Regions from separate parts of the Microbacterium sp. Y355 genome, predicted to be linked through region 3. Evidence: predicted binding sites of a transcription regulator. Region 3 holds the regulator's gene; each other region holds the start of a gene.

Evidence for each region. The regulator LexA, encoded in region 3, represses DNA repair genes until DNA is damaged. The targets are predictions, from matches to a motif close to TCGAACANNTGTTCGA.
Region 1: a site for LexA is predicted at 5,340-5,355, ahead of AC1C2O_RS18325 (HNH endonuclease signature motif containing protein). Genes of this name have one in related genera too.
Region 2: a site for LexA is predicted at 4,735-4,750, ahead of AC1C2O_RS10175 (DUF222 domain-containing protein). Genes of this name have one in related genera too.
Region 4: a site for LexA is predicted at 3,512-3,527, ahead of recA (recombinase RecA). Genes of this name have one in related genera too.

The regions. Positions count from the first base shown of each region.
Region 1 is NZ_JCAIUD010000002.1:268,972-276,248, reverse strand. It holds gene AC1C2O_RS18355 (FAD-dependent oxidoreductase) at 1-1,290, opposite strand, end outside; gene AC1C2O_RS18350 (FAD:protein FMN transferase) at 1,305-2,174, opposite strand; gene AC1C2O_RS18345 (FMN-binding protein) at 2,181-2,609, opposite strand; gene AC1C2O_RS18340 (ribose-phosphate diphosphokinase) at 2,665-3,699, opposite strand; gene glmU (bifunctional UDP-N-acetylglucosamine diphosphorylase/glucosamine-1-phosphate N-acetyltransferase GlmU) at 3,708-5,141, opposite strand; tRNA gene AC1C2O_RS18330 (tRNA-Gln) at 5,143-5,214, opposite strand; gene AC1C2O_RS18325 (HNH endonuclease signature motif containing protein) at 5,365-6,609, shown strand; gene AC1C2O_RS18320 (MarR family winged helix-turn-helix transcriptional regulator) at 6,645-7,139, shown strand; gene AC1C2O_RS18315 (pseudouridine synthase) at 7,145-7,277, shown strand, end outside.
Region 2 is NZ_JCAIUD010000001.1:2,104,879-2,112,155, reverse strand. It holds gene AC1C2O_RS10200 (ABC transporter substrate-binding protein) at 1-271, shown strand, start outside; gene AC1C2O_RS10195 (hypothetical protein) at 354-1,052, shown strand; gene AC1C2O_RS10190 (hypothetical protein) at 1,112-1,810, shown strand; gene AC1C2O_RS10185 (hypothetical protein) at 1,807-2,466, shown strand; gene AC1C2O_RS10180 (hypothetical protein) at 2,463-3,326, shown strand; gene AC1C2O_RS10175 (DUF222 domain-containing protein) at 3,363-4,703, opposite strand; gene AC1C2O_RS10170 (WXG100-like domain-containing protein) at 4,924-5,625, shown strand; gene AC1C2O_RS10165 (hypothetical protein) at 5,629-6,264, shown strand; gene AC1C2O_RS10160 (WXG100-like domain-containing protein) at 6,386-7,060, shown strand; gene AC1C2O_RS10155 (DNA/RNA non-specific endonuclease) at 7,126-7,277, shown strand, end outside.
Region 3 is NZ_JCAIUD010000002.1:379,871-387,147, reverse strand. It holds gene AC1C2O_RS18890 (MinD/ParA family ATP-binding protein) at 1-495, shown strand, start outside; gene hisH (imidazole glycerol phosphate synthase subunit HisH) at 533-1,168, opposite strand; gene hisB (imidazoleglycerol-phosphate dehydratase HisB) at 1,165-1,770, opposite strand; gene AC1C2O_RS18875 (histidinol-phosphate transaminase) at 1,767-2,861, opposite strand; gene AC1C2O_RS18870 (LysM peptidoglycan-binding domain-containing protein) at 2,875-3,249, opposite strand; gene lexA (transcriptional repressor LexA) at 3,513-4,199, shown strand; gene metE (5-methyltetrahydropteroyltriglutamate--homocysteine S-methyltransferase) at 4,330-6,645, opposite strand; gene AC1C2O_RS18855 (methylenetetrahydrofolate reductase) at 6,669-7,277, opposite strand, start outside.
Region 4 is NZ_JCAIUD010000001.1:867,266-874,542, reverse strand. It holds gene AC1C2O_RS04390 (FtsK/SpoIIIE family DNA translocase) at 1-1,696, shown strand, start outside; gene pgsA (CDP-diacylglycerol--glycerol-3-phosphate 3-phosphatidyltransferase) at 1,696-2,274, shown strand; gene AC1C2O_RS04380 (CinA family protein) at 2,280-2,762, shown strand; gene AC1C2O_RS04375 (helix-turn-helix domain-containing protein) at 2,919-3,227, shown strand; gene AC1C2O_RS04370 (DUF3046 domain-containing protein) at 3,237-3,461, shown strand; gene recA (recombinase RecA) at 3,723-4,778, shown strand; gene AC1C2O_RS04360 (regulatory protein RecX) at 4,844-5,491, shown strand; gene miaB (tRNA (N6-isopentenyl adenosine(37)-C2)-methylthiotransferase MiaB) at 5,550-7,100, shown strand; gene miaA (tRNA (adenosine(37)-N6)-dimethylallyltransferase MiaA) at 7,093-7,277, shown strand, end outside.

The sequences.
Region 1 (7,277 bases), 110 kb from region 3:
CACGACATCGCGGTGCACGCCATCGGCCCGCATCTGCCGCAGCTGCGAGACGAATGGTGTGACGCCGATGCCTGCGGCGACCATAAGCAACGGCACATCACCGTGCGGCAGCACGAAATCGCCCCAGGTGCCGGTGACGGCGAGGGTGGCACCCGGCTCGGCGCTCGCCAATGCTCGCTTATACGAAGACGGATGCTTCTGATCGCCATTCTTGTACGCGATCCGTAGTGTCGGGAGGTCTGCCGGCGCCGAGACGATGCTGAACTCACGGCGGGTGCCACGCGCATCCGGGCGGTGGTGCGGCACATCGAGCTCGAGGTACTGCCCCGGCACGAACTTCAGCTTCCCCTTAGCCCGGAAGGTCAATTCCTGCGCCGTCGGGGTGATGAACTCGCGCTTCTGAAGAGTGAGCCGCACAGATCCACGCAGCGCGAAGGCCACTGCGAGCAGGTTGCCGATCAGCAGCGCCCGTTCCTGGCCCAGCGTGAAAAGTCCGCCGACGAGGATCGGCCAGCCGGCGAGCACACCAACCAGAGCCGCGACCGAGAACTGCTGCCAGCGCCGGGGCGGGCTCGTCAGGGGCTCTGAGACCATGAACACGCCGAGGAACAGGTATGGCGACTGCAACAGAGCGAACTGAAGCGCGGATACAAGGTCGAAGTCGATGTCAAACTGCTGCGCCTGCACCGCTTGGCGCACGACCGCAGTGCCGACGGCGATCATCAAGAAGACCAGCACCACACGCACCTTCTCAGTGCGCCACAGCACGACCAGCCCGAAGACTGCGACCGGGATCGCGAGAGCTGGGTTTCCGACCCACCAGGAGGCCGAAGTGCCGAGCCATTCAAATGCACCGAAAGAGCCGACAATCGTGACAACGGCTGCACCGAACGCCGCGGGGTTCAGGATGTGCCTACCCCGCCAGGCGATGACGTACTTCGACAGGCTCGCGAGGGCACCTGCCAGGGCGAGACCGAGGATGCTCGCGGGCTCGACCCCTGGCCTCATGACGAACAGCAGAATCAGCGCGGTTACCAGCGAAGACTCCACCCGCCATGGCAGATGCAGAAGTCGCTGCGCTCCCGCATCGACGGCAGAGATCACCACGGCGAGCACGAAGAACGAGACGACGAGCTCCAGCGGTGTCGGCGACACAATCACGCCGAACGCCGACAACACCAGCGCGATGAGCGCGAGCGTCGCCAGTGCGAAGAACACCAGCCGGTACATGGACACGGCACCGAGAACGGCGAGCACTCGTTGACGGATGGCGATGAATGAAGATGTCACAGAACAACTCTTCCCTATCCGTGGCCCGCTGAGGTCGTGAACAGCTCAACCGGGGCATCCGTGGAGCGCTGTGAGCGTCCGTCGGTGCTCATTCGCACCCACCGCACATCCCAGCGGTCAGCGAGCTCCGCACCTCCATCGAAGAACAGTGCGGTGGCCGCGGCATCCGCCCGCATCGCGTCGGGGGCGATCGCCCACGTCGCTGCCCACGTGCGCACCGGCCTGCCGGTGCGAGCATCCAGCACGTGGTGCAGACCGTCGCCCCACGCGCGCCGATTGATGGCGGATGCGCACAGCGCCTGATCACGGATCGTCGCGATGCCGATCGCCTTGGATGCATCAAACGGGTGCTCCAGACCGATACGCACCTCGGAGCCCCGCACGGCGAGATCGCCACCCGCATCGACGATGAGGTCGCCGTCGACGTCGGAGAGAGCGTCGACCACGAGATCGACGAGTCGTCCCTTGCCGAGCGCGCCGACATCGATCACCCCAGCGGATGCCAGCGACAGCTGCAATTCCGACCAGGTGAGGATGCTGGCCCAATCGGACGGCGCCGCCTGCGGCTCCACGGCAGCGAGGGAGTATGCAGCGTCGTAGCCGAGCGCGTTGAGACTCTCCCCCACCAACGGGTTCACGGCTCCCTCGGTTGCTGCGGACAGTTCGCGATACGTCTCGAGCATTGCCGCGGCATCCGCCGGTATCGCAGCCGTACCACCAGCCAGCGAAAGGTGTGTCACCAGCGAATCATCACGAAAGCGGGACCAGGTCAGGTCGAAGTCTTCGATGAGGGAATCGATCGCCGCCCGCTGCGCCTGCTTCAGCGGGCTTTCGGTCTCGATCTCCCACCGCGTGCCGATCGCGTCGAAGCGCCAGACGGACATCGTGGACTAGGCCGCGGCCTGCTCTTTGATGTCGGCCACTGCAGAGTTGAATCCGCCGCTGGTCAGCGACGAACCGGCGACGCGACTCACATTCAGCTCGTCGATTGAGACGCCGACCACTTCTTCGGCGATCCCGCCGATGAATTGGCCCTGATACTGCTCGGTCTCCCGCGCCTGCGGGTCACCGGCCACCTCAACATCGGTGACGACGCCGCCTTCAAGGCTGAGCGTCACCGAGATCTGCTCCACCGTCTCTGGCGTCTGGTACGAACCCTCGGCCGTGTAGGTGCCGTCGACGTATTCGTCGCCCGACGGTGGGCCTGCCTCTGCCTCTGCGTCCGCTGCACCGGAGCATCCGGCCAGAACCAGAAGTCCTGCGACACCTGCGACGGCTGCGCTCTTGCGAACGGATGACGGGACAGTCGAGCTGATCATGGGTTCGAGATTAGAACGGCCCGCTATGCGCGGGCTGTGCTGATCGAAGGGTCGGTTACGCGTCGCCGCCGAACATGCTGGTGACAGAACCATCCTCAAACACCTCGTGGACGGCGCGGGCCAGCAGCGGGGCGATCGGCAGCACAATGAGCCCATCCCAGCGACGCGACTCGCTCAGCGGGATGGTGTCGGTGACGACGACCTCGTCAATCGAAGCATCCTGAAGACGCTCACTCGCCGGGTCGCTGAAGATCGCGTGCGTGGCGGCGACGATGACGCGGCGCGCGCCTGCAGACTTCAGCGCTTGTGCAGCCTTGACGATGGTGCCACCGGTGTCGATCATGTCATCGACGAGAAGGCAGGTGCGGCCTTCGACGGCGCCGACGATCTCGTGCACCGAGACCTGGTTGGCGACCTTCGGGTCGCGGCGCTTGTGGATGATCGCCAGCGGGGCGCCCAGGCTATCTGACCAGGTGTCAGCCACCCGGACACGGCCCATATCGGGCGAGACGATCGTGAGGGTCTCACGATCTTCGGGAGTGAGGTTCGCTTTGAAGTGCTCCAGCAGCACAGGCTTGGCGAACAGGTGGTCGACGGGGCCGTCGAAGAAGCCCTGAATCTGCGCGGCGTGCAGGTCGACACTCATCACACGGTCGGCACCGGCAGTCTTGAGCAGGTCTGCGACGAGGCGGGCACTGATCGGCTCGCGACCGCGACCCTTCTTGTCCTGACGGGAGTACGGGTAGTACGGGGCGACGACGGTGATGCGCTTGGCAGAAGCACGCTTCGCGGCATCGATCATGATGAGCGTCTCCATGAGCCACTCATTGACCGGCGTACCGAAGGTCTGAATGAGGAACAGGTCGCATCCGCGGATCGAGACCTCGAAGCGGGCGTAAATCTCACCTGAGGCGAACGTGCGGTGTTCGACGGGTACCGGCTGGATGCCGAGTCCTTCGGCGACCGCCGCAGTCAACTCTGGGTGCGAACGACCGCCTGCGACGACGAGCCGCTTCTTGGTCTTCGCGATGAGCCCGGGGGCCACACCGTTGTCCCGATCCAGTTCAACGGTCTTCTTCTTGTGCCCCATGACCAGCCTTACTCTGCGGTTTTATTCGCTCGGGATGCCACTTCTGCGGCGCCCGTCCCGGCACGATTCTTCTCGACCCACCCCTCGACATTGCGCTGAGGGGCGACACTCAAGGCTAGGGCACCAGCGGGGACGTCCTTGCGGACGATTGCTCCCGCTCCGGTCTTCGCACCAGCACCAATCCTAACCGGCGCGACGAAGACGTTATGCGAGCCCGTGTGCACCTCGTCACCGATCTCGGTGCGGTGCTTGACGATGTCGTCGTAGTTCGCGGTGATCGCTCCGGCGCCGAGGTTGACTCGTTCACCGATCGTGGTGTCACCGACGTACGAGAGGTGCGGAACCTTGCTGCCCTCACCGATCTGCGAGTTCTTTGTCTCGACGAAGGTGCCGATCTTGCCGTTCGCGCCAAGCACCGTGCCTGGGCGAACGTAGGCGAACGGTCCGACGTTGGCGCCGGCGCCGATGACGGCGAGCGTGACATCGGCCCGGCGGATGACGGCGTCCTCACCGACCTCGGTGTCGACCAGCGACGTGTCTGGTCCGATCACGGCACCGGATTCGATGACGGTCGCACCGGAGATGATCGTGTTCGGCAGGATCGTGACATCCGCAGCGAGCTTCGCGTCGTCATCGATCCAGGTGGTCGCGGGGTCGATGATCGTGACACCCTCGCGCTGCCAGCGGCGCACGATGCGGTCGTTGAGCACGCGGCCGGCCTCAGCCAGTTGCACCCGGTCATTGATGCCGAAGGTCGCGGCGGTATCCACGGCGATCTCGGCTGCGACGATCTCCTGCGCATCACGCAGTAGCCCGATCACATCGGTGAGGTACATCTCACCCTGCGCGTTGTTCTGGTCGACCTTCGTCAGGAACGTGCGCAGCGCGGAGGCACGGAACACATAGACGCCGGAGTTGATTTCGGCGACCGCCGCCTCTTCAGCCGTGGCATCCTTCTGCTCCACAATGCGCGCCACGGTGCCGGTGGCGTCGCGGATGATGCGTCCATAGCCGGTCGGGTCGTCCAGCAGCGCGCTGAGCACAGTGGCCGCAGCGGAGGCTCCTCGGTGCGCGTCAACAAGTGCCTGGAGGGTCTCGGCCTCCAGCAGTGGCACGTCGCCGGAGAGCACGAGAACGTCACCCACGAAGTCATCCGGCAGCGCGTCGACAGCGATCTGCACCGCGCGCCCGGTGCCTGGAATCTCGTCCTGGTCGACGACGATGGCGTCCGGGTACTGCTCGGCGAGCACCGCGACGACGCGGTCGCGCTCGTGACGGACCACGACCTCGATGCGCTCCGCGCCGAGACGGGATGCAGTGGTCAGCACATGTCCGACGAGCGAACGTCCGCTGATCGAATGGAGCACTTTCGGCAATCGAGATTTCATGCGGGTGCCCTGCCCTGCGGCGAGCACGATGATCGCGAGCTTGTTCTCCGTCATGCTCCGCCGCCAGGATTCGAACCTAGACTTAACAGCTCCAAAGGCTGTCGTGCTGCCATTACACTACGGCGGACCGCGGCGATGAGGCCGCGAGACAATTCTGCCATGCCCGAGGGGGCACTCCCTGACCAATGAAATCCTGTATCGCTACGCACCCGAGATATATACGAGTATTCACGCCTCACTATCTTGACTTACTCGTATTGATCTTCGATAATGGAGTATGCCCATCGCAGAGCAGCGTCGAACGGATCCTTCGGTCGCCACCGACCGTCGCGCTGATCTGCTTGATGAATGGGTCGATCTGGGTTCCCAGATCGCGTCGTTGGAAGCGCTGCGGGCCATGGCACTCGCAGAACGCGCCGAGTTGCTCGCATACGAGACCGATCCCACGATCGTCTACAGTTCGATGGCGCAGCGCTCCATGGTCGCCGAGTTCGCGGCCGCAGGACACGTCTCCCCGAACACAATGGACATTCAATTCAGCTACGGGGTCGCGCTAGCAGCAGATTTCCCTGCAACCCTCCAGGCTCTTCGCGACGGCCGCATCAGCCGGCGGCATGCGGAAGTGATTCTGGATGCTGCGCCAGAAGGAGCGCACGACGGTGCAGATAACGGCGCGACCCTGCGCGCCGCGTACGAACGCGACGTCGTACCGTACGCATGCACGACGACGGCTGCACGCACACGCGTCCATGCCCGCGCCGTGACGGCGGCGCTCCGCCCCGTGAGCCTCGAGCAGGCTCACCGTGAGGCAAGAGAAGAACGCAAGGTTTCGGCCCGGTCCACTTCCGATGCGATGGCACAGTTCCTCTCGGTGATTCCTGAGATTATCGCGTTCGCCATCATCGACCGCCTGACCGCCATGGCCAAGACCCTGGACGACGATCGAACGATGGATCAGCGTCGAGCCGATATCTTTTGCGACCTGCTGCTCACAGCCATGCCGTCATGCCTCACAGGGTCCGATATGGAGGCGTTGCGCCCCTCTGTCCAGGTGACGATCGCCGCGAACACGCTCCTGGGCCGCGATGATCTGATGGCTGAGCTCGACGGAGTCGGACCGATCCATCCAGACATCGCTCGTACGCTGGCCGGGTATGCGCCGAGTTTCTCTCGTCTATTCCTCGACCCGAGCGGAATGGTCACGAACGTCGACACTTACGTGCCGTCGAACCGGATGAAGCGCTATCTACGGGCTCGAGATCAGCACTGCCGATTCCCCGGATGCCGAGTGAAGGCGGTCCGTTGCCAGATCGATCACAATTTTGATCGCGCATTGGGTGGGCCAACATCACTCAACAACCTCGCGGAATTCTGCTCGAGTCATCACCCCCTGAAGCACCCTGATGTCGATGTCCGTCATCGATGGACCGTTCGGCAGGAACCAGAAGGAACTCTGGTGTGGACGAGTCCGCTCGGACGCGAGTACATCGATGAGCCGACGCGACGAGTGATGTTCGCCTGAGAAGACAGCTGTTCGTCTGAGACGATAATGGACAGATGAGCGAGGCAGATGAAGTCGACCGGATCGTCGGCGCGTGGAACACCCAGCGCCCCGACCTCGATTTCTCGCCTCTCGAGGTGCTCTCCCGGATGGATCGCCTCTCCAAGCACCTCGACCGCGCACGCCGCGATGTGTTCCGTCGTAGTGACATCGAGACCTGGGAGTGGGATGTTCTTTCCGCGCTTCGCCGGGCGGGAACACCCTTCCAACTCTCTCCCAAGCAGCTGCTGCAGCAGACCCTCGTCTCCAGCGGCACCATGACGAACCGGATCGACCGGTTGGTGGGGCGCCGCTTCGTGCGCCGAGAGGCCGATCCAGGAGATGGCCGCAGCGTCCTGGTCACGCTCACCGACGATGGCCTCATCAGGGTTGATGCCGCGATCACCCGCCTCGTCGACGTCGAGGCCGAATTATTGCGAGTGCTGACCAGGGGCGACCGTGACCGGATGGCATCCCTGCTGCGCAAGCTCAGCCTGAGCTACGACTCCTGATGGCGATGTCCTCCCCGCTCCCCGTCCGCGATGGCGTCGGCGCCACGCGCCTGCATCTGCCACGCACAGGCCCCTGGCCGACAGCGAGCGCGTACATGGTCGAACGCTTCTTCCATCTCGATCCGGAATGGCTACGCG
Region 2 (7,277 bases), on a different contig from region 3:
GGGCAGTCAGGGTGACGCATCCATCACTCGCCACGCGGATCCGGAGCGTGACGCCCTGATCACTCAGCTCGCCCAGACCACTGATATCTACGAAGCACGAGATCTTCGTGCGCAGATTGAGGCGACGATTGTGCGTGCCGCCATCGCACTTCCGATCGCGGCGAATCCGCGGGTGACGATCAGCGATCGCGACGTGACCGGCGTCACATCACGCAACGGCGCGGCGGCTCCGTTGACGTACGGCTCCGTGCAGTGGGCGGTCGTGCCGTGAACCGGACGCTGTGGGTTGTTCTCCCCATCGCGAGGCAGCGGTCGCGACCCGTAGAGTCTCCTCTGGAGGTTTTGCTGTGGGAATGATGTTGCCGAATGAGCTGATCTGGGTAATGGAGAAGCTGGGGTTCGAGTGGCCGGACATCGACGAGGACGAGCTACGTCGAGGCGGCGAGATGGTTCGCGCGTTCCACGGTGAGCTGGAGTCGAAGATTCAAGTGATGGACCGGAAGGTCAACGGGGATCTTGCGATGGCGATGCGTGGCCAGGCGGGTCCCGCGTATGTGAGCGCGTGGAATACGAACCGTTCGCAGAATCTGCAGAAGCTGCTGGATCTGCTGGGTCCCGTACCGACGGGCGTCGATATCGCGTCTGATGTGATCTTCGGTTTGAAGATGAAGGTCATCGTGGATGTGACGACGACGATGATCACGTTGGTGGCGATGTTGACGAATCCAATCACGGCGGTGGGCGCGGGTCCGATGCTGCTGATCAAGAAGAAGCTGTTGAATGCGGCGGTTGATATCGCGGTGGAGCAGGCATTGAATCAGGTGCTCCCGATGGTGGTCGAGCCATTGGCTGAGCATCTTCCGGCGGCCATCATGGCGGCGCTGGAATCGCCGATCGTCGAGGCCGTCGCGGGTGACCCGGATGAGTTCTATGCCGATCTGCAGGCTTTGGAACAAGCGGAGGGTGACATGGAAATGCACGCCTCCGATATCGAGACTTTGACGGAGCGGCTGATGGCAGATCTCGCCACGCTCAACATCGGGGGAGACTGAGTATGGGTAGGGGTCCTGGTTCAGAGATCGCCGATGCCATTAAGCATTCGCTTGATGGCATGCCGATTCACGTGCGGCAGCTCGCGGAGATGTTCCGCAAGCACGGTAATGCGCACAAGCGCAACAACAGCGACGTCACTGATCTTGACAACACCGGCGTGCCGCAGGAGCTGCGGGATGGCTGGAACACGGATTCCGGCTGGAATCCGAACCAGGTCGAAAGCTGGGGCAAGGGCGACCGTCCCGACCCGAGCGAGTACCTCGACGACGACTACATCCGAAATCACCTCGCCCAATTTGAAGACGGCGCGAGCCGGATCTACTTCTCAGACTCTCTGCACAAATGGGGCCCAGGCAATGGGGGAAGCACCTACGTGTTCCCCACCTCGCAGCTGCAGGAGATTCTTGACGAGACGGGTGGAAATCCCTTTGAACTTGCGGATCGGCTCGGGATGCAGCCAAGTGACTTCTTCGATGCGGACGGCAACCCGCTTCCCTTGGAAATCCGTCACTTTGATCCGTCCGAACTCGCCAACATCCGCATGCCTTCCGGCAACGAAGGCGGCGCGAACGCCCAGTGGATTCCGGGAGGCTACCTGCCGACGGGGGTTCCAGAGGCAGTGATTGACATTCCTGGAAGCGCCACCGGAGTAGGGGCCATCTTGGACAACGATGGCAACGTCATACCCAACGGCGGCGATGACTATAACCCCGGACTTTGGCCCGGAACGAGCCAAAGCATGCCGACGCGACCATGAGTCTCGAAACGGCCTTTGCTCCTGACTCGGTCCGTACTGGCGCCGTGATTTCATTCAGCGGGGAGAAGCTCATCGTGAGCGGGGAAGTGATCATTCGCGCCGTCGAAGCTCGACTGACGGCCCCCGGACTGACGCTGGACCGCACTGATCAGTGGCTCGCGAACAACGTACCTCTTCTGTCGAAAGGTGCGGCGTGGATCGTGCCGCTGTCCTGGGAGCCACTTCAGCGTGACGGGGATGCATCCGAACGACAAAAGCTGCGTGATCGAGCCAACGAGCTTTGGATCGATGTTCGGAGTTCATGCTCGTACAGGCAGGGCAATCCGATCGCGATCGATCTTGCCCCTGAGCCCGGTCAGAGTGGGCGATATGTGTCGGAGCTGGTGCGCACAGGAGTCAGACGAGCTGACTGGTGGGAATTCGGCGACTGTGCGGTGGTCCTGGTCGTTCACGGCGAACCATTACCGGCCCCGAAGACAATGATCGCCGTGCACGTGGTTCCGAGCGGTTGGGTGTCAACGCGCCGACCTGCGAAGAAGATACCGCGATTGGACCTCAGCTGGTCGTGGGCGGAAGTGGTCGAGTTCGCACGTCGGGAGGCGTCTGTGACGGCAGATACCCTGGCAAGGGTGGACGAAGAGGGGCAGGACTCATGACAGGTGCATTTGGGAACGTCGACGTGAACGTGGTGCCACGCATCTACGGTGCGAGCGAGCTCGGAGTGCTGTCGATCACGGCTCCGGGCGACGCCCATCCTCGGGTGGAGTATGTCGGCGGCGAGATCTTCGTCGGACTGGATGCAGGCGACATTCGCGCGGCGGTCACTCGGGGGCAGGCAGAGGAATGGTCACGCCCGTTCAGCGATGCGGTGGCTGCGGCCGTAGCAACGGCGGGCGCACTGCCCGACGTCGTGGCGGGCACGATCGTCATCAACGATGAAGTGCTGGCTTCGGCAGTGCTGATCGATCGCACGCGTGCCGCAGCGGTGGCGCTTCAGGGCGCCCCGGTCGTGTTCGCGCTGTCGCGTGACCGACTTGTGATCGCAGGAGCCGACGACGAGGCCGGCATCGCACGCGTTCTAGACCTGGCTGAGGAACTGTATGACGCGGGTGGTCCGTTGGTGAGCGCTCACCCCATCGTCCTTGATGACGGCGCCTGGGCACCGTTCCCGTGGCTCGAGCGTTTCCCGGCGCTCGAGATGCGCATCCAGCGCGTACTCCGTTTGTTCGGCGTGCGTGCGTACGAGGCGCAGACCGTGGCGCTCCAGCGTCCCGATGTTCACCTCGCCGACCCCAAGATTCAGGTCCTCGAGACCGGTGTCACCACCACGTTCGCGACCTGGCCGAAGGGCACCGCGACGCTGCTGCCAGTCGTTGACAATGTGATCATCGCGGATCCGGCAGGCACACTCAGCGTGGCGACAATGAACGAGTTCCTCGATGCCGCTGGCGAGGCCGTCGTGCGCACTGGCCTATCGCCGCTGCGCTACTTCGTGCCTGGAGAACCGCCGCGCTGACCACGCTCCCGGCGATCGAGAGTGTGTCGCGGACAGTCAGGCCGCGATGTCGAATCGTGCGCGGCCGCCTAAGCGTGGGGTGCGTGCGGGGTCGACGTAGGCGGGCGGGATGAACCAGACCCCTGCGGTGATACCCGACCCGTCGATGCGGATTTCCCAGCCGTTGTCATGGATGCGGTGGTGGCAGGTCTCGCACAGGAGGATCCCGTTGGAGAGGTCCGTTCGTCCCTGATCGCGTTTCCACCATCGCAGGTGGTGTGCTTTGGTCATCTCGGGTGGGAGGTTGCACATCGCGCATCCGTCGTCGCGTTCTACGAGCGCGAGGCGTTGTGCTTTTGTGAAGAGGCGTTTGTGTCTGCCCCAGTCGAGGATTTCGCTGTCGCCACCGAGGACGAGCGGGATCACGCCGGCGCCTGCGGCCATTCGCCGTGCGGCGCCTGCGCTGACGGGCTGGTCGATGCCGTCGATGGTCGCCGACCCGGTGCCGTTTACGAGGTCTGCATAGTTGATGCGGACGATGACCGTCGCTCCGGCAACAGGGGTGCGCGATGTGCAACCGAGGACGTGAGAGCAGAACAGGGCGAGCGCGTCGGCCTGCAACATCGCGACAGTACGGCGGTCGGCATCCGGAGCATCCGGATCGGGGGCGTTTTTGCGGGCGGCGAACGCGGCGGACACGTAACCGCGGAGCGCGGCCACGATCGGCGCACCGGTCTCGACGTCGAAGTCCCCGTCGAAGTGCAACCGCCCGCCACGCTCGTGGAACGTCAGCGAACGTCTGCCGCGCTGCTCATCCTCACGCGGTTCCATACCGTCTGGATCCAGCCATGCCTCCACGCGCACCACGAGTCGGCGCACCTCATCGAGCGCGAGTCCCGGTGCAGCGTCAACCAACAGTTGCTCGCCCTCGGACGTCTGCTCCAGCCCGGCCGCGATCCGGCACCGCTCCAGCACTGCGATGATCAACGCCGCCGCCTGCGCGCTGAGCGTCCCGGCCTCCATCGCCTCCCGCACAAGCGGGTACTTCGCAGGCAGGCGCGAGCCCAGCAGATCCGTGCGGATCGCGGTTGCCTCGCCCACCTTGATCAGACGCGACGCGTCCCCAGTCGACACGCCAGTCGCCGCCGCGATCAGCTTTGACGCCGAACGGAATCCCTGCTGCTTCGCCAGAGAGTCGGCGCCGAGCTCAGGACGTGACTCGCTCGCAATCCCCGCCGCCACATCGACATGCACAGCATCCAACCGACGCTGCAACAGGCCGACCGCGTTCGTGACCGCGATGAGCTGTTCCCTCGAAAGGTCATTTGCCTCGCTGGCGTCTGCCCACACTTCATCAAGGCGAGAGAGCGCCTGGTGCAGAACGGTCAGCTTTGACATGTCTTCAGCTTATCGCAAAATCGAGTCAGTATCGAAGATTTGTTCTAAAACAGTGGAAATATCCTGAGATTGAAGGGTTTGATCCGAAGCGAGAAGATATTCCACCTTAGAATCTTTAAACGATTACTGAAGGGAAAATACCAGCGTGATGGGCTGATCTCCCCATCGCCTCTGCACTCGCCCCTCGGTAGCGTCATAGCCGGAGGTGGTTGCCGTGGGAATGATGCTGCCGAACGAGCTCATCTGGGTGATGGACAAGATGGGGCTCGAATGGCCTGACATCGATGAAGATGAGGTGTGGAAGGCCGCCGGTCTCGTGCGCGTTTACCGCGACGACATGGAGACGCTGGTGCAGGCAGCCGATCGTCGCATCAACGGCGACCTCGGTGCCGCTATGGTCGGACAGACCGGCACCGCACATGTGACCGGGTGGAATCGCAACCGCTCCGAGAATGTTCAACAGCTGCTCGATATTCTCGGACCCGCAGCCACCGGTATCGACCTCGCCGCGGATATCGTGCTCGCGTTGAAGATGAAGGTGATCATCGACGTCACGGTCACTCTCGCCCAGTTGATCCCGTTGCTGGCCGCAGGGCCGTTCGGGCTGGGCGGCGCCGCTGTGCTGATCCTGGCACGCAAGAAGCTCTTCTCGATGGCGATGGAGGCGACGCTCGAGCAGGTCATCAACCAGGTGCTGCCGCTGGCGATCGAACCCCTCGCGGAACAGGTGCCGGGGTTGGTGTTGGCGATGCTGGACGCTCCCGTCGTAGAGGGCGCAGTTGGCGACGCGGACGAGTTTTACGCGGATCTCGTAGCTCTCGACCAGGCAGCCGACGACATGGATGCGCACGCCGCCGATGTCGAGGATCTGACGGATCGACTGCTCGCAGACCTCGCCAACCTACAGATCTCAGGGGAGTGAACGATGTCATCGATGAAGACGCTGATGCGAGACCTCGTGGATGCCGTGGATGGCGCAGGGCGCGAGTTCAAACAGGGTTTCGCGGGTGCGTTTCGCAAACGCGGCGGAAAGCACCGGGCAGATGCCGACCGCATTCGTGGCGTGGACCGTCGCGGACGCGACAGCACTCCGCAGCACCGCGCTGAACCGTCCACGTCGCACGCGAAGAAGTACAAAATCGTCGAGGATGTCACACGCGGTCGCGAGTCGTTCGGACACGAGCCGCGACACCGCAACCCGGACTACAACTCTGCCCGTGATCTCGGACTGTCGCTGGGCAAGGACGTTCGTGCGCTCCCCGGCGACGTCCTCGACGAGATCAAGGACGTGCCGAAGAAGGTGCCGGGGCAGTTCGTCGAAGAGCTGTATGAAGATGCGATCGGGCAGGACGACCCAGACAAGTACGGCAAAACGAGCCAAGGAGACACGAGATTCCTCGCTCCTGCTAGCGAGGCAAACGATCTGACAGGTCTCAGTCACGCCGAGATCGAGGAACGATTCGGACTGGAACCCGGCTCTCTCAATGGTGCGACGGTCGAGATCAACCTGATCCCAGACACGCGCTTCGCGAGTATCGAGATCGATTACCCCGGAGAGTGAGCGGCGTGCACGGACACCGCTATGTGGGAAGCGCTACCCATGGTGGTGCCTGCGCCCGGATCATACAGTCGATCCAGGAGGTGCGATCGTGGGAATGATGTTGCCGAACGAGCTTGTCTGGGTGTTGGAGAAGCTGGGTTTTGAATGGCCGGATATCGACGAGGACGAGGTGCGCCAGGGCGCTGTCCTGGTGCGCACCTTTGGTTCGGATTTGGAAACAGTGATTCAGGCTGTGGATCGCAAGGTCAATGGGGACCTTGGCGGTGCGATGAAGGGTCACACGGGCCCCGCGACGATGAGCGCATGGAACACGAATCGTTCGCAGAACCTGCAGAAACTGATCGATATTATGCCGCCGGCGTCGACGGCGATGGATATCGGGGCAGACGCGATCTTCGCGCTGAAGATGAAGGTCATCGTCGATGTGACGACAACGTTGGTCACATTGGTTGCGATGTTGACGAATCCGATCACTGCGGTGGGCGCGGGTCCGATGCTGCTGATCAAGAAGAAGCTGCTGAATGCGGCGGTGGACATCGCAGTGGAGCAGTTGCTGAATCAGCTTCTGCCGATGGCGATTGAGCCGATGGCCGAGCAATTGCCTGCGGTGCTTGATGCGATCTTGGATGCGCCGATGGTGGAAAGTTCTGTGGGCGATTCGGATGAGTTTTACGCGGATCTGCAGGCGTTGGAGGATGCGCAGTCGGAGATGAAGCTGCACGGTGCGGATATTCAGACGTTGACGTCGACGTTCTTCTCGGAATTCTCCGCACTCGATTTCGGAGGGGACGCCTGATGAGCGCAGGAGCGAGAGCCGCGATACGGCAACTGAAGCAAGCGGGTGCTGATGCCGCTCGCCACATGGATGACAAGCTTCCACGGCTTGCCGACAAGATCACCGAACACCTCGACGCCGTGGTGAAGAAGGTACGCGACACTGACAATCTCAACAGCACCGTCACTCCGCGAAGCCCGAACACCAAGACGACGTACTGGGATCCCGACTCGAAGCG
Region 3 (7,277 bases):
GAGAAGTATGACGTTCTGCGTTCCAAGCCGATCAGGCTTGCGCACGAGAACCGCCTGAACCCCGAGGACGTGGATGCTATCCACGCCGTGGCCGCGAAGTTCTATCGGCTGATCATCATCGACTCAGGCAACGACGAGTCCGATCCCATGTGGCTCCGAATGATCGATCGCGCCGATCAGATCGTCGTCGCGACGACGACCCGCGACGATCACGCCGAAGCAGGAGCATTGCTGCTCGAGGCTCTCGAAGACCGCGATGAGCGCTCGGCGAAGCTCGCCGAGCAGTCGGTGGTCGTGGTTTCGCAGGCAGATCCGAAGGCGACGGCGGCGGATGTGAATCATGTCGTCGACGGGTACCAATCACTCGCTCGCGACGTCGTCACTATCCCCTTCGACCACGAAATGGTAGATGGCCATCTCCACTATGGAGGACTGGCCAAGCACACTCAGCGCGCCTGGCTCGCGGCCGCTGCATCGGTCGCCCGCGGATTCTGAGTCGGACCTAAGTCCGGCGTTCGACGGCGCGGGCGCGTCAGAGGCTCTGAACCCAGTTCTTCAGCAGGCGGATCCCGGCATCGCCGGACTTCTCCGGATGGAACTGCGTAGCCGACAGTGGACCGTTTTCCACGGCCGCGAGGAATGGATTCCCGTACGTCGTCCAGGTCAGTTTCGGCTTTGGGAACGGCGGGATGACATCAAGCTCCCAGTGCTGCGCGGCGAACGAGTGCACGAAGTAGAAACGTTCATCTTCGATGCCGTCGAAGAGCACGCTGCCCTCGTCTGGTGTGACCGTGTTCCAGCCCATGTGCGGCAGTACCGGCGCGTCGAGTTCTGTCACGGTTCCTGGCCACTCGCCGAGGCCTTCGACATTCTGTCCGCGCTCGACACCGTGAGAGAACAGCACCTGCATGCCGACGCATACGCCGAGCACCGGTCGCCCACCGGACAACCGTCGATCGATGATCTGGTCACCACCCTTGGCGATCAATGCCTCGCGTACAGCAGCGAACGCACCGACACCGGGCACGAACAGCCCGTCTGCTTCGTACGCCTCTGTGCGATCGCCAGTGAGCTTCGCGTCGGCGCCCGCAGCGATCAGTGCTTTGACCGCAGAGTGGACGTTGCCGGACCCGTAGTCGTAGACCGCGACAGTGGGAGTGCGGGTCACAGCGCGCCCTTAGTGGATGGGATGCCAATCACCAGAGGGTCAAGAGCCTTGGCCTGGCGGAACGCTCTCGCAAAGGCCTTGAACTCTGCCTCGGCGATGTGGTGTGGGTCGCGGCCGCCCAATACACGCACGTGCACGGTGAGCGCGGCGTTGAAGGTGATCGCCTCGAAGACGTGGCGAACGAGCGAGCCAGTAAAGTGCCCGCCGATGAGGTGGTGTTCAAACCCTGCGGGCTCACCAGTGTGCACAAGGTACGGACGACCGCTGATGTCGACCACTGCTTGCGCGAGCGCCTCATCGAGCGGCACCAGGGCATCACCGTAGCGAGAGATCCCGGCCTTGTCGCCGAGTGCCTCGCCGATCGCCTGGCCGAGCACGATCGAGATGTCTTCCACAGTGTGGTGAGCATCGATGTTTGTGTCACCCGAGGCACGCACGGTCAGGTCGGTGAGCGAGTGCTTCGCGAAAGCCGTCAGCATGTGGTCGAAGAACGGCACCGAGGTATCGATGTGACTCTGCCCAGTGCCGTCGAGGTTCACCTGGAGTTCAACTGTCGACTCAGATGTGCTGCGGGTACGGGTCGCGGTACGAGAAGCGCTCATGAATCTGATTCTATCGAGGCCAGCGCATCGAGGAATGCCGTGGTCTCGGACTCAGTACCGGCCGTGACCCGCAGGTGGTTCGGGATTCCGACATCGCGCACCAGAACCCCGCGATCATACAGAGCCTGGAAGGTGGCCTGCGGATCAGCCACTCCCCCGAATAGAACGAAGTTCGACCACGATTCGTGTGGCAGGTAACCGAGCGCCTCCAGCGTCGCTGTGATGCGATCGCGCTGCTCGACGATGTCGTCGACCATCGCCAGCATCGTGGACGAGTTGCGGAGAGCCGCGACGGCCGCAGCCTGCGTGAGCGCACTCAAGTGGTACGGCAGACGCACCAGCCGCAGCGCATCGATAAACGCTGGGTCTGCTGCGAGGTAGCCGACCCTGGCACCCGCGAACGCAAACGCTTTACTCATCGTGCGCGACACCGCGAGACGCGGACGCCCCTCGAGGAGAGTCAAAGCAGAGACGGCGTCTCGTGGGGCGAACTCCCAGTAGGCCTCATCGACAACCACGACACCCGGTGCAGCTTCGTAGACGGCCTCGATGACATCGATGCCGAGCGGAGTGCCCGTCGGGTTGTTCGGCCTACACAGCATGACGACATCGGGGGCTGCCTCCCTGACCTGGGCAGCAGCGTCATCGGCAGTGATCGTGTAGTCGGGCTGACGAGCGCCGACCTGCCACCGTGCGCCCGTGCCCTGCGCAAGAAGCGGGTACATCGAGTAGGTGGGAGCAAACCCGTAGGCGGTGCGCCCTGGGCCTGCGAATGCCTGCAGGATGTGCTGCAGCACCTCGTTGGATCCGTTGCCCGCCCAGATCTGCGATGCGTCGAGACCGTGCCCGAGATAGCGGGCGAAGCCTTCGCGGAGGGCAGTGAACTCACGGTCGGGGTATCGGTTCACATCGCGCAGTGCGACGGCGATGTCATCGAGTATGTCGCTGGCCACCTCGTCCGGAACGGGATGAGTATTCTCATTCACGTTCAGCGCGACAGGAAGTGGAACCTGCGGAGCGCCATAGGGGGTAAGCCCACGAAGATCGTCGCGGAGGGGTAAGTCGCCAAGTGAAGAAGTCACCCTCCCCATGTTAACGGTGAGATCAGTTGCTGTACTGCGCAGGAATGGCCAACTGCTGGCCGACCTGGAGCGAACCGTTGCTGAGGACATTGAGTCGCTCGATATCACCAATCACGGTGCGCGGGTCAGTCGACGGTGCGAGCGACTCTGCGATCGACCACAGCGTGTCACCAGGCAGGACCGTCACGGTGTCGAAGGTTACCGTGCTCGCCGATTCGCCCGATGCGATGGCAGAGCCGCCGCTGATTGCTGCGAAGCCGATACCCGCAGCCAGCGGGAGTGCCGCGACGGCAAGCAACACGCGACGCCCACGAGTTGTCATTCGCAGCCGCGTCATTCGAGGCCGCGTGGTGCCAGTCGAAACAGCGGCGCCTGCGGTGATGCTGATGGTGCTCATGGGATTCTCCTCTGCGTCTTTGGCGTAGCGTTCGCATTCACCACTCGGCCGGGAGCAGTGAATGCGAAGCTACGTACCGAATGTATCTTCGAATTCGAACATCTGTCAAGAATTATTCGAAACCGAACCGCTGAAATCGCCGACACGCTCGAACAGATCTTCCTAATCAAGGTGTTTCTCGGATACGGTTTCGATAGACACACCTCATCACGGACCTCAGACATTCGAAGAGCCGCACCGGAATCGCGTACAAAGGAGCACCCATGAGCGACATCTCCGCACCCGACCCAGAGGCTCCGCGCACTCGCCGGCGTAAAAGCCTCAGCCCGAAGCAGATGGCGATTCTCGAGGTCATTCAGACTTCCATCGCCACGCACGGCTACCCGCCGAGCATGCGCGAGATCGGCGATGCCGTGAACCTCAAGTCGCTATCGAGCGTGACGCATCAGCTGGGTCAGCTCGAGCTCAGCGGTTATCTACGACGCGATCCTGGCAAGACACGTGCAATGGAGGTGCTGATCGATCTGCCGGGCTCCAGCGGTGAGAACCCTGCCGATTCCAGCACTCCCGTGGGCGACGCAGCCATGGTGCCGTTGGTCGGTCAGATCGCAGCCGGCGTCCCGATCACGGCGGAGCAGCAGGTCGAAGAGATCTTCCCTCTCCCCCGTCAACTCGTCGGCAAGGGCGATCTGTTCATGCTCAAGGTCACTGGCGAGTCGATGATCGACGCGGCGATCTGCGACGGCGACTGGGTCGTCATCCGTACGCAGAACACCGCAGAAAACGGTGAGATCGTAGCGGCGATGCTTGATGGCGAAGCCACGGTGAAGACGTTCCGCCAGCGCGATGGCCACACCTGGCTGCTGCCTCGCAACTCCGCCTTCGAGCCCATCCTCGGCGATGACGCCACGGTGCTCGGCAAGGTCGTTGCTGTGCTGCGGGCTGTCTGACCGAACACCTATACATACGTACGCACATCGAGAACACAGAAACCGTCCTTCCTATGCTTCGGGAAGGACGGTTTGTGCGTTCTCGGCGGCGCCCAGCGCCGAGAACGGAGCGCGCAGCGCCGCCAGAGGGTCAGACCGTTACTGAGATGTCTTCGCGCACGCGACGGGTGGCCTCGACGATGTTGCGCAGCGACTCTGTGGTCTCGTCGTAGCCGCGGGTCTTCAGCCCGCAGTCCGGGTTCACCCAGAGCTGACGCGTCGGGATCTCATCGACTGCGCGACGTAGAAGCGACTCGATCTCCTCGACCGTGGGAACGCGCGGGGAGTGGATGTCGTAGACGCCAGGTCCGATGCCGTGGTCGAAGCCGACCTCTGCGATGTCCGTTACGACGTCCATGCGGCTACGCGCTGCCTCGATCGAGGTCACGTCGGCATCCAGTGCACGGATCGCGTCGATGACGACGCCGAACTCCGAGTAACACAGGTGGGTGTGCACCTGCGTTGCGGCTGCCGCTCCACCCGTCGACAGGCGGAAGGAACCCACCGACCACTCCAGGTACGCAGGCTGGTCGGCCTTCTTCAGCGGCAGCAACTCGCGCAGCGCGGGCTCGTCGACCTGGATGATGGCGATGCCGGCAGCCTCGAGATCCGTGATCTCATCGCGCAACGCGAGGGCGACCTGGTTCGCCGTCTCTCCCAGCGGCTGGTCATCACGCACGAACGACCACGCGAGGATCGTCACGGGCCCAGTGAGCATGCCCTTCATGTGCTTGGCGGTCTTGGACTGCGCGTAGGTCGACCATCCGACCGTGATCGGAGCAGGACGTGAGACATCGCCCCACAGGATCGACGGGCGCGTGGCGCGCGAGCCGTATGACTGCACCCAGCCGTTCTCCGTCACCGAGAAGCCGTCGAGGTTCTCGGCGAAGTACTGCACCATGTCGTTGCGCTCGGGTTCGCCGTGCACGAGCACATCAAGACCCAGATCTTCTTGCAGTTCGATGACGGTGTCCACCTCGCGGCGAAGGAACTCGTCGTAGTCATCCTGCGACAGCTCGCCACGAATGTACTGAGCGCGGGCACGGCGGATGTCGCCGGTCTGCGGGAATGAGCCGATCGTGGTGAGCGGCAACGCCGGCAGTCCGAGTGCCGTTTCCTGAGCCGCTTCACGCTCGGCATACGAGACGCGCGAAAAATCGTCGTCGGCAAGTGCACGCGAGCGCACAGAACCATCACGCACACCTGGTGCGTTGCTGCGGTCGGCGAGTGCCGCGGATGCCGCATCCAGCTCTGCCTGGATCGCCTTACGGCCCGAGCCGAGGCCACGAGCAAGGGCGACGACCTGCTCGACCTTCTGGTCGGCGAATGCGAGCCAGCTGGCGAGGCGCTCGTCGAGCTTCGACTCGTCGGTCACGTCGTGTGGGACGTGCAGCAGCGAGGTAGAGGTGGATGCCGCGACCTGAGCCGCACCGAGCGACCCCAGCGCCTCCAGCGTTTCGAACGCGGCGGCGAGGTCGCCGCGCCAAATGTTGTGACCGTCGATCACTCCGCCGACGAGCACCTTGTCGGAAAGCCCCTCGACCGCCGTCGGGACGCTGCCGCGCACGAGGTCGACCGCGATGGCCTCGATGGGAGCCGCGGCCAGCACGGCGAACGTGGCGTCCAACGACGCGTACGGAGCCGCAACGAGGATTGACGGACGCTCAGTCGCACCACCGATGATTGCCAGCGCGCGTGCCGCGGCATCCGCCAACTGCTCAGCGGACGCGGGAAGTGACTCGCTGACGAGCGCCGGCTCATCCAGCTGCACCCACTCTGCGCCGGCGGCCTTCAGACGAGCAAGCAGCTCGACGTACACGGGGACAAGGTCATCGAGACGCGACAGCGGGTCGAAGCCCTCGGGCGCGGCATCCGATGCCTTCGCCAGCGCCAGCAGGGTGACAGGGCCGACGACGACGGGGCGCGTGACGAACCCGGCGGCGACAGCCTCTTCGACCTGACGCACGACGCGGTCGCTGGACAGCGAGAACGTCGTCTCAGGGCCGATCTCGGGAACGAGGTAGTGGTAGTTCGAGTCGAACCACTTGGTCATCTCGAGCGCGGCGCGCTCGCCCTCGCCGCGCGCGATGGTGAAGTACGCCGGTAGCCCGATCGAGCCGTCCGCCTCGCGAAGGTTGTCGAAGCGGGTGGGGATTGCGCCGACAGTGACGGCGGCATCGTGCACCTGGTCGTAGTACGAGAACGACTCCGGGATCGCCGAATCGGTGCGGCCGAGGCCGAGGGATGCGAGGCGCTCACGGCTCGCTGCACGCAGTTCGGCAGCAGTCTGCTCCAGCGCTGCGAGGTCTGAGCGGCCGGCCCAGAACGCCTCGACGGCCTTCTTCAGCTCGCGGCGGCGGCCGATGCGCGGGTAGCCGAGGATAGTCCCCTGGGGGAATGCGGTCATGATGTTTCCTTTCGGGGAGGGATCTAGTGACGCAGGGCAGGAAGAACGCCTGCCTCGGCGAGAACGGTGAGAACGGTTTCGTGTTGGTTGAACGCGTACAAATGCACTCCTGGTGCGCCGCCGGCCACCACCTCGCGGGTCAGACGTGATGCCCACTGGGTGCCGATTTCGCGACGACCTTCGGCCGTCGGCTCGACCTCCAGCGCGATCGAAAGTTCGCTGGGCAGGTCTTCGCCGGTGAGCTCGAGCACACGGCCCAGACGGGCGGGCGAGGTGATCGGCATGATGCCAGGAAGGATCGGAATCGTGACTCCAGCGGCCCGCGCACGCTCGACAAACGCGAGGTAGTCGTCGGCGTGGAAGAACAGCTGTGTGATCGCGAAAGTCGCCCCGGCGGCCTGTTTGGCAAGCAACGCCTCGACGTCCTGCGTGCGGTGGGCAGAGCGTGGATGCCCCTTGGGAAAGGCAGCCACCGCGATGTTGACATCGCGCCCCCGGGTGACGCGAGCGGCCCCTGGAAAACCAGGAATCGGCGTCTCCTCATACGGAGCACGCTCGGCCTGCACACGGCCAATCAGCTGTACGAGCTGCGCGGAGCTCTCCAGATCGCCGAGGAAGGTTTCCGGCTGACC
Region 4 (7,277 bases), on a different contig from region 3:
CACGGAGGGCCCAGGCGACCACGGGCTGCAGGCTCCCATCGCCCCGTACATTCTGCCGTCGCCGGGTATCCTCAGCGCCGGGCCGCCGTCAGTGGCCCGCTCCGAGGCGAACGACAAGATCGTCGAGCAGATCACCAGCGTGCTGTCGCAGTTCAAGATCGACGCGAAGGTGACTGGCTTCTCCCGAGGCCCGACGGTGACGCAGTACGAGGTGGAAGTCGGTCACGGCGTCAAGGTCGAAAAGATCACGCAGCTGAGCGCCAACATCTCGTACGCCGTCGCATCGAATGACGTGCGCATCCTTTCGCCGATCCCTGGCAAGAGCGCCATCGGTATCGAGATTCCGAACACCGACCGCGAGACGGTTGCCTTGGGCGATGTCATCCGCTCACAGGCAGCCATTAAGAGTGCACACCCGATGACGGTCGGCGTCGGCAAGGATGTCGGGGGCAACTTCGTCGTCGCCAACCTCGCCAAGATGCCCCACCTTCTCGTTGCTGGTTCTACTGGATCTGGTAAGTCCAGCTTCGTCAACTCAATGATCACGAGCATTCTGATGCGTGCCCGTCCCACGGACGTGCGCATGGTGCTCATCGACCCGAAGCGGGTGGAGCTCACCAGCTACGCAGGTGTCCCGCACCTGATCACACCCATCATCACGAACCCGAAGAAGGCTGCGGAAGCCCTGCAATGGGTCGTGAAAGAGATGGACATGCGGTACGACGACCTTGCGTCGTTCGGCTTCCGCCACATCGACGACTTCAACAAGGCTGTTCGCGCCGGTGAGATTGTGCTTCCGGTGGGCAGTGAGCGGGTGCTCAAGCCGTACCCCTATCTACTTGTCGTCGTCGATGAGCTCGCCGACCTCATGATGGTCGCCCCGCGTGACGTAGAGGACTCGATCGTTCGCATTACGCAGCTTGCTCGTGCCTCCGGTATCCACCTGGTGCTTGCCACGCAGCGACCGAGCGTCGATGTCGTCACCGGGCTCATCAAGGCCAACGTGCCGTCGCGACTCGCGTTCGCCGTGACCAGCGTCACCGACAGCCGAGTGATTCTTGACTCGCCTGGCGCTGACAAGCTGATCGGCCAGGGTGACGCCCTGTTCTCACCGATGGGCTCCTCCAAGCCTTTCCGCCTCCAGGGTGCCTGGGTCGAGGAAAGCGAAATTGACGCGGTCGTCAAGCACGTCACGGCGCAGGCGCGGCCGGAGTATCGTCCGGACGTGCAGGAAGCGCTCGAACCGACCAAGAAGAAGGAAGTTGATGAGGACATCGGCGATGACCTCGAGGTTCTCCTTGCCGCGGCTGAGCTCATCGTCTCGTCGCAGTTCGGTTCGACATCGATGCTGCAGCGCAAGCTGCGCGTCGGTTTCGCGAAGGCCGGGCGTCTGATGGATCTGTTGGAGTCTCGCGAGATCGTCGGCCCGTCTGAAGGATCAAAGGCGCGTGATGTGCTGGTGGCGCCCGAACAGCTGTCTGCTGTCATGGCGCAGTTGCGCGGCGAGGATGGACCCGCCGCCTCCAATGCCCCGCCTGCGGCGCAGGCTGCGCCGGCGATGCCGGCCGCTCCGGTCGCTCCGGCCGCTCCGGTCGCTCCGGCGTACGATCCGATTGAGGCGCAGTTCGAAGGACTACCGGTCGTAAACGAAGATGACGGCGATGAAGACGCCTGGGGATTGACGGGACGCGACTGATGATGATTCCGCGGCAATTGCCGAACGCGATCACGATCGCCCGCATCCCGCTGGCAGTCGTCTTCTTCGTACTGCTCCTGATGGGCGGCAGTTACGGTCTCGACGACCTGGTCATTCGCTGGATCGCGGGCGGATTGTTCATCCTCGCGATCTCCACCGACTGGGTTGACGGATATCTCGCCCGCAAGTACGACATCGTCAGCGACTTCGGGAAGCTCTGGGACCCGATCGCAGACAAGCTGCTGACCGGTGCCGGCTTCGTCGGGCTGGCCATCCTCGGTGAATGGCCGTGGTGGGTTGTCATTGTCATCCTCATCCGCGAGTGGGGCATCACTGTGCACCGCTTCATCGTCTCGAGCAACCACATCGTCGCGGCCGCGTGGATGGGCAAGCTCAAGACTGCACTGCAAGGCGTCGCCCTCGGGTGGTGGCTGCTGCCACTTCATCAGCTGATCGGCATGGACTGGTGGACAGGTATCGGCGTGGTGCTGATGTACGCCACGCTCGCCCTGACGATCGCCAGTGGCATCGACTACGTCATCTCGCAGATGCGTGGTGCGCGGGCGCCGCATGAGTGACGTCTATGAGTGATACCGCCGAGTTAGTCGCCGTTCTTCGGGAGCGCAACTGGACGCTCGGTGTTGCCGAATCTCTCACTGGTGGTGCTCTTGCCGCCGAGATCGTCTCGGTACCTGGCGCGTCGGCGACATTTCTCGGGGCGGTGGTCGCGTATGCCACCCCGGTCAAAGCGACGTTACTCGGCGTGGATTCCGCTCTGCTTGACGAGCATGGCCCCGTGCACCCGCAGGTCGCAGAACAAATGGCCGTGGGTGTGCGGTCGGCTGTCCAAGTTGCGGGCCGACCTGCGGATGTCGGGATTTCGACAACAGGCGTAGCCGGCCCTGACTCGCCTGATGGACAGCGAGTGGGAACCGTGCACATCGGCGTCGCGACGCCAGATGGCGTGCACGCCCACGCATATCTTTTCGATGGTGATCGCGCGGCGATCCGCGCGCAAGCTGTGGATGCGGCGATCGCTGCCGTGCTTCACCAGGTACGGGAATAGCCGAGTGCATGCGACTGTTGCGTCTAATGTGCCAATGAAAGATGTGCTCACAACCAAAGCACAGCGTGAAACGATAGCGTTTTCATCAGGGAGTCAGGTTAGACTGGCGATCCGTTTAGAAGGAGCTCCGTTGAGGGGACTGGAGAGGAGGTTCCGATGATTCTTGTACGACAGGAAATCGGCGATGTACTGAGGGACTTCCGCCTGCAGAAAGGGCGTACGCTCCGGCAGGTCGCGAGCAAAGCTTCGGTTGCGCTCGGATACCTCAGCGAGGTCGAACGTGGGCAGAAAGAAGCATCCAGCGAGATTCTCGCCTCGGTTGCCGATGCGCTCGACGTACCCATCTCCTTGATCATGCGTGAGGTCGGCGACCGCATGTCTGTGCTCGAAGGCATTCAGGTCTTCCCGGATGTTGTTCCGGATGACCTCGTGGCATCGATCGAGCCTGAGCTCTCGCTGCACTGATCAACCTCTATGCGACGCAGTGAACTTCTTCGCGCGGTCGAACTTGAGTTCGGTGCGCGCGGATCCACTTTGATGAAGGATCTCGTTCTGGAGGCGCTGGGCAATCGCTCAGCGCTGGACGCGCTGGACGCGGGTGTGCCGCCGCGCGAGATCTGGTTGGCGCTGTGCATTGATACCGACGTGCCGGCAGAACGACGCTACGGCGTCGGCCGGCTGGAGTCGCGCAAGCGCTGAAGGCTCGGTCTTTCCACGCCCATCCGTCGATCAACACACTCGGCGTGTCGTCGAAGATGTGTTCGAAATACGCGTAGTGTTCTGCACAAGTGGTTTCGAGGTGTTGTTTTCCACCGTTCCTGGAATCTCCGACGCAATGTCTGAGGCTCCTCCTACGGTGAAGACAGGCCGAAAAGCCATACGCCTTGTCGGAGAGCTCGCCCCAGTCGGGGCGGCCGCGACAGCCTACAGGCGGCACCATGCGAACACGAGGAGCACGTCATGCCATCACCCGCAGACCGCGAGAAGTCCCTGGAATCAGCTCTCGCTCAGATCGACAGGCAGTTCGGAAAGGGCTCAATCATGCGATTGGGCAGCGACGAGCGCGCACCTGTCGCCGTCATTTCGACCGGCTCCATCGCCCTCGATGTCGCTCTCGGTGTTGGCGGGCTTCCGCGTGGCCGCATCGTTGAGATCTATGGCCCTGAGTCGTCGGGTAAGACGACGTTGACGCTACACGCGATCGCCAATGCGCAGCGCAATGGCGGTATCGCGGCCTTCATCGATGCTGAGCATGCGCTTGATCCCGAGTACGCGAAGAAGCTCGGGGTCGACATCGATGCGCTTCTGGTGTCGCAGCCTGACACTGCCGAGCAGGCACTTGAGATTGCAGACATGCTGGTGCGTTCCGGTGCCATCGACCTCATCGTCATTGACTCCGTCGCGGCCTTGGTGCCTCGCGCTGAGATCGAGGGCGAGATGGGTGACTCGCACGTGGGTCTGCAGGCGCGCCTCATGTCGCAGGCGCTCCGTAAGCTCACGGGTGGTCTCAGCCAGACGAACACCACGATGATCTTCATCAACCAGCTGCGTGAGAAGATCGGCGTCTTCTTCGGCTCTCCTGAGACGACCGCTGGTGGAAAGGCGCTGAAGTTCTACGCCTCGATCCGTTTGGACATTCGCCGTATCGAGACGTTGAAGGACGGCACCGATGCAGTCGGAAACCGTACGCGTGTCAAGGTCGTCAAGAACAAGATGGCGCCGCCGTTCAAGCAGGCGGAGTTCGACATCCTCTATGGCATCGGCATTTCGCGTGAAGGCAGCCTGATCGACTTCGGCGTCGAGCACACGATCGTAAAGAAGTCCGGCTCGTGGTACACCTACGATGGCGACCAGCTGGGGCAGGGCAAGGAGAACGCGCGCAACTTCCTGCTCAAGAACCCTGACATCGCGCTGACCATCGAGACGAAGATCAAGCAGAAGCTCGGCATTGGCGGCGCGTCCGCCGAGGTCGCTCCGGCATCTGCTGACGAGCTCGCACAGCGTCGTCCGGCCTGATTGTGATCAACTCGAACGGGGGCGAGGATCGCCTCGCCCCCGTCATCCCTCTTTTCGGCGGGAAGATGGCTTCGGCTTCGGCGCCCGCTCCGGCTCCGGCTTCGGCTCAGGATCCGTCGTCGCCTCTGCCCGAGCGGGCGCATTCCACCGGTGGCGAGATGCACGCGCCGGTCGATGGCCCTACCTCCATTGATGAAGACGATGACGATGACGACACGCGCAAGACGGCAGAAGCGGCTCTGGTCCGCAAGCTGAGGGCGCGCTCGCTTTCCATCTCAGAGGCCCGACAGGTGCTTCGTGGAAATGCACTGAGTGCCGCCCAAATCGATGACGTAATCGATGACTTCTGTCGGCGGGGCTACCTCGACGATGTGGGGCTGGCCGAACAGCTGGTGATCTCCGGCATCGAGCGCAAGGGGCAGGGGCGCGTGGCGCTCTCACGCTCTCTTTCGCAACGAGGCATCCCTCGCGACGTGATTGATGCGGCGCTGGACGAAGTGCCTGATGACGATGCGGAGCGCGCGCTGGAGTTTGCGCGCACGAAGGCGCGTTCGATGTCTCGACTCGACTTTGAGACAGCCCTGCGCCGGCTTGTCGGACAATTGGCCCGTCGCGGCTACGGCGGTTCTGTCGCCACGACCGCTGCGCGTACAGCGCTGAGCGAAGCGTCATCTGGCACTCCGACCAGAGGCGTACGGTTCGTCGATTCGTAGTGACGCTCTTCAACGGTTCGGAGATAGTCTCAGATTCCGCTCGTAGAATGGGTTCATCATGACTATTCCGCGCAGTGAACCGACGATCATCACGGCCTCGTCGGCAGCCGTCGACGCTGACGGACATCAGCGAACGTACGAAGTGCGCACCTTCGGGTGCCAGATGAATGTGCACGACTCTGAGCGTCTTTCCGGTTCGCTCGAGAGCGCGGGCTATCTCCGCGCTGACGACGGGGCGGAGGCCGATGTCGTCATCATCAACACCTGCGCAGTTCGCGACAACGCGGCAGGCAAGCTCTACGGCACGCTCGGTCACCTCGCGTCGGTGAAACGGCGCAAGGACGGTATGCAGATCGCCGTCGGCGGGTGTCTGGCACAGATGGACAAAGACGTCGTACTCGACAAGGCGCCCTGGGTTGATGTCGTGTTCGGCACGCACAACATGGGCTCGCTGCCCGGCCTGCTCGAGCGCGCGCGTCACAACGGTGATGCCGAATTAGAGATCCTGGAATCTCTCGAGGTGTTTCCCTCGACGCTGCCCACCAAGCGTGATTCCGCACACAGCGGCTGGGTGTCGATCTCGGTCGGCTGCAACAACACGTGCACGTTCTGTATCGTCCCCAGCCTTCGCGGCAAGGAGAAGGACCGCCGGCCTGGCGACATCCTGAACGAGATCCGACTCCTCGTAGATGATGGTGCAATCGAAGTCACGCTTCTTGGCCAGAACGTCAACTCATACGGTGTCGAGTTCGGTGACCGTCAGGCTTTCGGGAAGCTGCTGCGCGCAGCTGGGGAGATCGACGGCCTGGAGCGTATTCGTTTCACGAGCCCACATCCGGCTGCCTTCACTGACGATGTCATTGACGCGATGGCAGAGACGCCGAATGTGATGCCGCAGCTGCACATGCCGTTGCAGTCAGGCAGCGACCGTATTCTGAAGTCGATGCGGCGTTCGTATCGCAGCTCGAAGTTCCTCGGCATCCTCGACAAGGTGCGCGAGCGTATTCCGTACGCGGCGATCACTACTGACATCATCGTTGGTTTCCCGGGCGAGACCGAAGAAGACTTCGAAGACACGATGAGAGTGGTCGAGCAGGCGCGCTTCGCAAGCGCCTTCACCTTCCAGTACTCCATTCGCGAGGGCACTCCCGCCGCGACCATGGAGAATCAGATCCCGAAGGCAGTGGTACAGGAACGCTACAACCGCTTGCTCGCCCTGCAGGAGCGGATCGCGCTGGAAGAGAACCAGAGTCAGATCGGTCGTGAGGTCGAAGTTCTCGTCGCCAGCGGCGAAGGCAAGAAAGACGCCTCAACGCACCGTCTGACCGGCCGCGCCGAAGACAACCGGCTGGTTCATTTCGAGGTCACGGCTGGATCGGAGATTCCGAGGCCAGGAGACGTGGTCACAGTGAAGATCACGCACGGGGCGCCTTTCCACCTGCTCGCCGATGACCCGACAGGTGCGCCGTTGCGCATTCGACGCACACGAGGTGGTGACGCCTGGGATCGGTCACAAACGGAATCCTGCGGTATTCCGACACCTGCTGGTGAGCCGGGCGCTCCGCGCGCCGTGTCGCTGGGCCTTCCCACTCTGCGCGTCGGTGTCTGACACACCCCTGGGCGCGAGGCCGCGCCTTTGGGCTGTCGTCGGCGCGACGGGCACGGGTAAGAGCGATCTGGCTCTCGACCTCGCCGAGACTCTTCGTAGCGCCGGAAATCCCGCCGAGGTAGTCAACGCTGATGCCATGCAGCTTTACCGCGGTATGGACATAGGCACCGCCAAGCT